Regions from separate parts of the Pedobacter sp. B4419 genome, predicted to be linked through region 3. Evidence: riboswitches for the same ligand, from Rfam matches in the RefSeq annotation. Region 3 holds a riboswitch; each other region holds the start of a gene.
What was found. Region 3 has a riboswitch for S-adenosylmethionine ahead of AC570H_RS06750 (peroxiredoxin family protein). Riboswitches for the same ligand answer to the same signal wherever they lie in the genome.
Positions count from the first base shown of each region.

Region 1: it holds a riboswitch for S-adenosylmethionine, as region 3 does, so the genes downstream of both, AC570H_RS05695 (O-acetylhomoserine aminocarboxypropyltransferase/cysteine synthase family protein) here and AC570H_RS06750 (peroxiredoxin family protein) in region 3, are expected to answer to the same signal.
Region 2: it holds a riboswitch for S-adenosylmethionine, as region 3 does, so the genes downstream of both, metH (methionine synthase) here and AC570H_RS06750 (peroxiredoxin family protein) in region 3, are expected to answer to the same signal.

Region 1 is NZ_JCASSL010000001.1:1,425,815-1,428,081, reverse strand. Features, by position in the region: gene AC570H_RS05700 (trans-sulfuration enzyme family protein) at 1-403, shown strand, start outside; SAM riboswitch class I at 593-705, shown strand; gene AC570H_RS05695 (O-acetylhomoserine aminocarboxypropyltransferase/cysteine synthase family protein) at 996-2,267, shown strand, end outside.
Region 2 is NZ_JCASSL010000002.1:2,091,752-2,094,018, forward strand. Features, by position in the region: gene metH (methionine synthase) at 1-907, opposite strand, end outside; SAM riboswitch class I at 1,029-1,129, opposite strand; gene AC570H_RS20575 (Bax inhibitor-1/YccA family protein) at 1,246-1,989, opposite strand; gene AC570H_RS20580 (hypothetical protein) at 2,028-2,267, opposite strand, start outside.
Region 3 is NZ_JCASSL010000001.1:1,664,298-1,666,564, forward strand. Features, by position in the region: gene AC570H_RS06745 (transferrin receptor-like dimerization domain-containing protein) at 1-485, opposite strand, end outside; gene AC570H_RS06750 (peroxiredoxin family protein) at 656-1,249, opposite strand; SAM riboswitch class I at 1,343-1,447, opposite strand; gene AC570H_RS06755 (dihydrofolate reductase family protein) at 1,699-2,267, shown strand, end outside.

The DNA of each region.
Region 1 (2,267 bases), 240 kb from region 3:
ACGTAGCTTAAAAACATTGGCTTATCGCATTAAAGGCCATTGCGAAAACGCAACAAAACTGGCCGAATACTTAGAAAAACACCCTAAAATTGAAGCCGTTTACTATCCTGGTTTAACTTCTCACCCACAACATGAAATCGCCAAAAAACAGATGCGAGATTTTGGAGGGATGCTTTCCATTTTGGTAAAGGGTGATGCGGCAAAAGCCAGAACCGTAGTCAACAATGTGCATTTGTTTGCACAGGCTACTAGTTTGGGAGGCGTAGAAAGCTTAATCGAGCATCGTGCCTCTGTTGAAGGTCCGGATACCAAAACCCCACAAAATTTAATTCGGGTGTCGGTTGGCCTAGAACATATCGACGATTTGATTGCCGATTTGGATCAGGCACTGGATAAGATTTAGCAATTGAAACTAAACTATCGATCCTTAAACTAAGGACCATACACCAACAAAGTATACACATTAAACCTTAGCTATCAGCAATTTAAAAATAAATCGAAATTTTATTTTGCAGTTTCTTAAATTTTCTCATACCTTTGAAACATTATTCGGCGAAAGCTGAATTTCCAAGTCAATATCTTTTTAAGATTTGATTTATAAAGAAGTGGCGAGAGACAGGCTCTTTGACCCACTGGCAACCCTCCCTAACGGAGAAGGTGCCAATTCCTGGCCGGGCAACATGGTGTTGTTTGGAAATATAAATTGAAGAAAATGAAAAAGTTCAATTCACCATCGCTCCTTAGCGAAAACCCAAGTTCAAAACCCAACAGGTCGGTTTCATTTTTAAATGTAAATCAGTTTTGCTGTAACCCTCAGTTGATGTGTTGTATGTGCTGTCGCATATACTAAGCACAAAATTCTTCCCCTTTGTTTTTCAATCTGGAAGGCCTCGAAAAATCGAGGTACGCTGATCGCTAATGCTGGATTTAAGCCAAAAAGCTTCGCCACATTCGAAATTACAACATTTCAATTTTACAATTAAAACTTAGAAACCATGTCAACTTCATATAAATTCGAAACCCTGCAGCTACACGCTGGACAAGAAATAGACCCTACAACCGGCTCGAGAGCCGTACCTATCTATCAAACCACTTCCTATGGCTTTAAAAATTCTGAACACGGCGCCAACCTGTTCGCGCTAAAGGAATTTGGTAACATCTATACCCGTTTAACCAATCCTACTACAGATGTATTCGAAAAGAGAATTGCGGCTTTAGAAGGAGGCGTTGCTGCCTTAGCGGTTGGATCTGGACAAGCGGCCCAATTTATTGCCCTAAACAATATTTTACAGGCCGGAGATAACTTTGTATCTTCAAATCACCTTTATGGTGGTAGCTACAATCAGTTTAAAGTAGCATTTAAACGTTTAGGCATCGAAACCCGTTTTGCCAACGGCGATGATCCTGTAGACTTTGAAGCCAAAATTGATGGCAATACCAAAGCCATTTATGTAGAAACCATTGGCAATCCCTCTTTCAGCATTCCTGATTTTGAAAAGATCGCTGCTATCGCTAAAAAACATGATTTGCCTTTAGTGGTTGACAATACTTTTGGCGCAGCAGGTTACTTGTTCAAGCCATTAGAACATGGCGCTAACGTAGTGGTGCAATCTGCTACCAAATGGATTGGCGGTCATGGCACGAGCATTGGCGGCGTAATTGTAGATGGTGGCAACTACAACTGGGGCAACGGCAAGTTTTTTCAATTCATAGAACCATCAGAAGGCTACCATGGCTTGATTTTCGATGATGTTTTCGGACAAGATGGCCCTTTTGGCAATATCCAGTTTATTATCCGTGCCCGTGTAGAAGGCCTTCGCGATTTTGGTCCGGCATTGGCTCCTTTCAATTCTTTCTTATTGATCCAAGGTTTGGAAACGCTCTCGCTACGCGTACAACGCCATGTAGAAAATGCATTGGCTTTGGCTACCTGGCTAGAAAACCATCCGGCTGTTGCCAAGGTTAACTATCCGGGCCTAGAAAGCAGTCCATATCATGCCAATGCCAAAAAATACCTGCGTAATGGATTTGGCGCCGTACTTTCATTCGAGCTGAATGGCGAGAAGGAACATGCAACAGCTTTGGTTGACAGCTTAAAATTGGTTAGCCATTTGGCCAATGTAGGCGATGCCAAAACACTGATCATCCAGCCATCAGCCACTACGCACCAGCAATTGAGCATCGACGAGCAGCTTACAGCCGGTGTTACGCCGAACCTGCTGCGTGTTTCTGTCGGCATCGAACATATCGATGACATCATCGCCGAT
Region 2 (2,267 bases), on a different contig from region 3:
CCACAATGTTTACGAAACCCGAGGTGATAAAATCATCAACCAGGTGCGCCGTTTCATGTGGCATTTCATCATAGGCTCCAAATTCGTTTGGCAAACCGGCATTAGGGTAGGCCGAAACATAACAAGTTGCCTTGGCAGCCAGTTCTTCAATGTGCGGACGCATTTCTTTGGCGCCCAAGGCACAGTTAAAGCCAACACTTAAAGGCTGGGCATGGCTGATGGAATTTAGAAAAGCCTCTGCCGTTTGGCCAGAAAGCGTTCTTCCAGAAGCATCGGTAATGGTTCCCGAAATCATGATTTCGAGCTTGCGGCCCACTACTTCTTCATATTGCTTAATAGCTGCAATAGCTACTTTGGCATTTAAGGTGTCGAATATGGTTTCGATGAGCAATAGGTCTGAACCACCGTCAACCAATCCTCTGATCTGCTCGTAGTAGGCATCATACAACTGGTCGAAGGTAATGGCCCTATAACCCGGATCGTTTACATCTGGAGAAAGGGAAAGCGTACGGTTGGTTGGACCAATGGCACCGGCTACAAAACATTGTCTGCCTGGGTTTTTGGCCATAAATTCCAGCACGGCTTCTTTGGCTACCCGGGCACCTTCAAAACTCAATTCGTAAGAAAGGTCTTCCATCTGGTAGTCGGCCATAGAAATACGTTGGGTACTGAAGGTATTGGTTTCGATGATATCGGCACCAGCCTGCAAATACTCAAGGTGAATGGCTTTGATGATATCCGGGCGCGTGATATTGAGCAAATCGTTATTGCCTTTTACATCACAAGGATGATTTGCAAAACGTTCGCCCCTAAAATCTTCTTCGCTTAGGATATAACGTTGTATCATCGTGCCCATGGCACCATCTATAATTAAGATCCTTTTCTCTAACTCTTCTCTAATGTTCATTAAGTATGGCGTATTGAGATATGGGTATAGCGCTTACCTAGAGAAATATCGCTTTACGCAATACGCTATACTCTAATCTAATGTTGGCTTATCTCGAAAAGTCGGGCTATATTTTGACTTTAACTTATCTTTTTCTGATTAACAGAATAGAATTTAGCACCTTGTCAGCACAGGTTGCTAAGACTTCGCAGGGTCTAATCCCTCCATCTTTCTTAATAAGCAGTACAAAAATGCAACAATGCAACATCAATTCCAAAAATATCGTGTCGAAACCAAATAAAATTACAAAGGCCATGCAAATGTGCATGGCCTTCGATATAATGTTTTGATTGTGGCGCTTATCTTCTGCCGCCGAAAATGCGCAACAGGTAAAGGAAAATGTTGATGAAATCGAGGTAAAGCGACAAAGCAGCCATAATGGCTAATTTCTTTGTGTCTGTTGCTACCATCTGATCGCCGTTTTCTTCAATGCCCATACCAATTCTTTTGATCTTTTGTACATCATAAGCTGTTAAGGCTGTAAATATCGCAATGCCGATAAAAGCCATTACCAAGCTAAACTGTTCGCTTTTGATGAACATGTTTAATATCCCTGCAATAAACAAACCAACTACGCCAATCATTAAGATCGGGCCGAACTTGCTAAGGTCTACGTCAGTGGTATAACCTAAAAAGGCCATTATACCGAAAATACCGGCTGCTGCCGCGAAGCAACTGATTACCGAAGCACTGGTGTAGATCAGCAAAATAAAGCTCAAGCTAACACCTAGCAATACAGAGAATAATACAAATACGGTTAATAACGCGCCATAAGAAAGCTTGTTAAAGCCGGCCCCCATTAAAATTACGAGACCAAGTGGCGCAAACATAGCAATATAGCCAAAAATAGTTCTTTGGCCTGTTTCAAAATTGATCAGGTAAGAAAGCGCTTCTGCAGAATTAGAAATAAATAAAGCGGCAAAAGTAGAAATAGCCAGTGCCACAAACATCCAAAGGAATACATTGGCAAAGAATTTTTTAGAGATCGATCGCTCTTGTACAAAGACCGATTTATCTTGGTATTGATAATTTTCTTGTTCCATTTTTTTAGTTGAAAATAATGTAGGTTAAAAATACGGTTTTAATTTAATCTTTTTGTCAAGAGTTCTTCCACTTTTTTGTAAAACTGTAGCGGTTTGAGCTTTCTCCAGTGCATTTCGTCCAGTTCGCCCCCAAAGTTGATGTAGTAGTCGATGCTGTGGTCGCGAAACTCGCGGATCACGTGCTGGCTGAAGTTGATGCCCGCAATCCATCCGTCTTCTACATCCTGAAACCACTCTTCGTAATAGCTATCGTCTGAGGCGTGGAAGTTCAGCACGTT
Region 3 (2,267 bases):
TAATCATCTGGAAGTCCATAGTTTACAAATACCAACTCGCCTGTTACATCGCCATCAGCACCCCAGGCATTGTAGGTTGGCAACTGCCCTTCCTGTTCTGAGGTAGAATCTTCGGCAAAAGCAGGTTCTTGAAGTTGAGCAGTGTATTTATTTGGATAGGTTAATTCTAGCAGGCGTGTTTTGGGCGTTGGAAATAATACCTGATATGTTTCGATGCGGGCATCCCAGCCATAATCCTTAAATTTTTGAAGCACCGCCTGTGCTACGGCTTTGCCTCCAGCCGAACCCAAGTGATGCGGACGCGCAGCCAGTTCTTTGATGTTTTGGCCAATTCTGACATTGCTCAACCGCTGATCAAAATCCTTTTCTGTCTGTAGCTGCTGATTAGTCGCATGAGCAGTAAACCCTTTTAGCGTTGGAGTTTGTGCATAAGTAAATTGATAACCGGCAAGGCATAGCGCGGCCAGTATCCCTATTTTTTTCATAAAGATTGTGTGTTTTTGAATTAAAATGTAACCTTGGAATTTAGCTAACAGCGTCTCTTAACGAGCTGATGATGGAGTAAGAATTTTCGATAGGTAAACCTGATTTAATTTATGATTAATTATCGATCAGACAACTTCCGGCAATTGCCTGATCGATTAGGTTATTTTAGTTAAAGTGATGCTTTTAAAGCAGGTTTAGCAGTCAATGAGTCGATTACTTTTACCATCTCCTTAAATTCATTTGCATCGTATAAGCGGGTAAGGAAAACTATTTTACCGTTCTGGTCAATCACTACATTACGGGTAACACCTGCTTTTTTCTGCGCAAAGTGACCGAATATCTCTGCACCTGGATCTAATGCCAAAGGATAGCTCACCTGTATATCTTGGCGGAACTTCTTTACGGTTTCCAAAGGTTCGTCACGATCTACGCCAATTAGTACCAGGTTTTTATCCTTGTAAGCTTTCCAAACATCTTGTTCTAAATGTGGCATCTCTTTGCGGCATACGCTACACCAGCTGGCGGTAAATTGCAGGACCACTACTTTGCCCTTGAGCTGGGTTAAAGAAGTTTTTTTTCCGTTGTCGAGTAGCAATTCAAAATCTGTTGGCGCCTGATCGCCAACCTTAACCAGGTAGCCTCTATCATTGTCGACAGCAGTTATTTGGTTCGAATCTTTAGTTTGTGCAGCGGCAGTTAGGCTAGCGCTCAAGCCTGCCATCAGGATTGCGCTAAAAAACAATTTGGATCTGTTGAGTTTCATCACTTATTAGAATTAATTTTTCGGTAAAAAAACTGAAAACGCTTATTCAAACAGACATGGGTTAAGCCAGGAAGGCAACAAGCAGCAAATGCCATCTTATCGTTCTTCTTCATAAGAAGCTGGAATTAGCACCTTTCACCTTTGGTAGAGGTTGCTAAGACTTCATTGGGTCCTTCCCTCCGTCTTTCTGGATAAGTATAAATCAGTACGTTTTGTAAAACACTGCAAACATACAATTAATATTTTATAAAGTCTATAGAATTAGTAGTCTTTTTAAAATTAACAAATCCGTGACTAAATGAGGAGGATTATTAAGGAACTCCAAACGCGCTATAAAATCGTTGCCTATCTTTTGCCTTGGTCTAAAACACCCTCATATTGTCGTGATTGCACGTCACCCATATACCTTATCTCCTTTAGATTTGTATAACTAATTAATTGAAAGCAACATGAGAAAGATCAGAATTTTCGAACATATTTCGCTAGATGGCGTGATAGAGCATGACGGAGACTATACCTATGGCGCATGGACTACACCTTATAGAAGCCCTGCAGGTGCAACTATGCTTTTTGAAGCATACGGGCCAAACTTTGACCTGCTACTTGCCCGCAAAACCTATGATATATTTAGTGGCTTCTGGCCTAATGCCGGAGATTTCCCAATGGCTAATGCCATAAATGCCGCAACGAAATACATCGCAACCCACAGACCAGAGAGCTTGGAATGGGGCCCGGTAAAAGATTTGGGTGATGATGTGATCAGTACAATTCAAGAACTCAAATCGACAGATGGTCCCGACCTGATCGTAGTAGGAAGTTCTACACTCACTTCCCTATTGCTTGACAAGGGGCTGGCCGACGAAGTTGTGCTCATCACCTACCCCGTTTTGCTCGGTAAAGGTAAACGCTTATTGGCAGATAGTATTGATGCTCGGGAACTGGTTTTTGTAGATTCGAAGGCTACGCCTACTGGTTTATTGATCAACACTTATAAACACCTCGGCTCCTTGAAAAAATA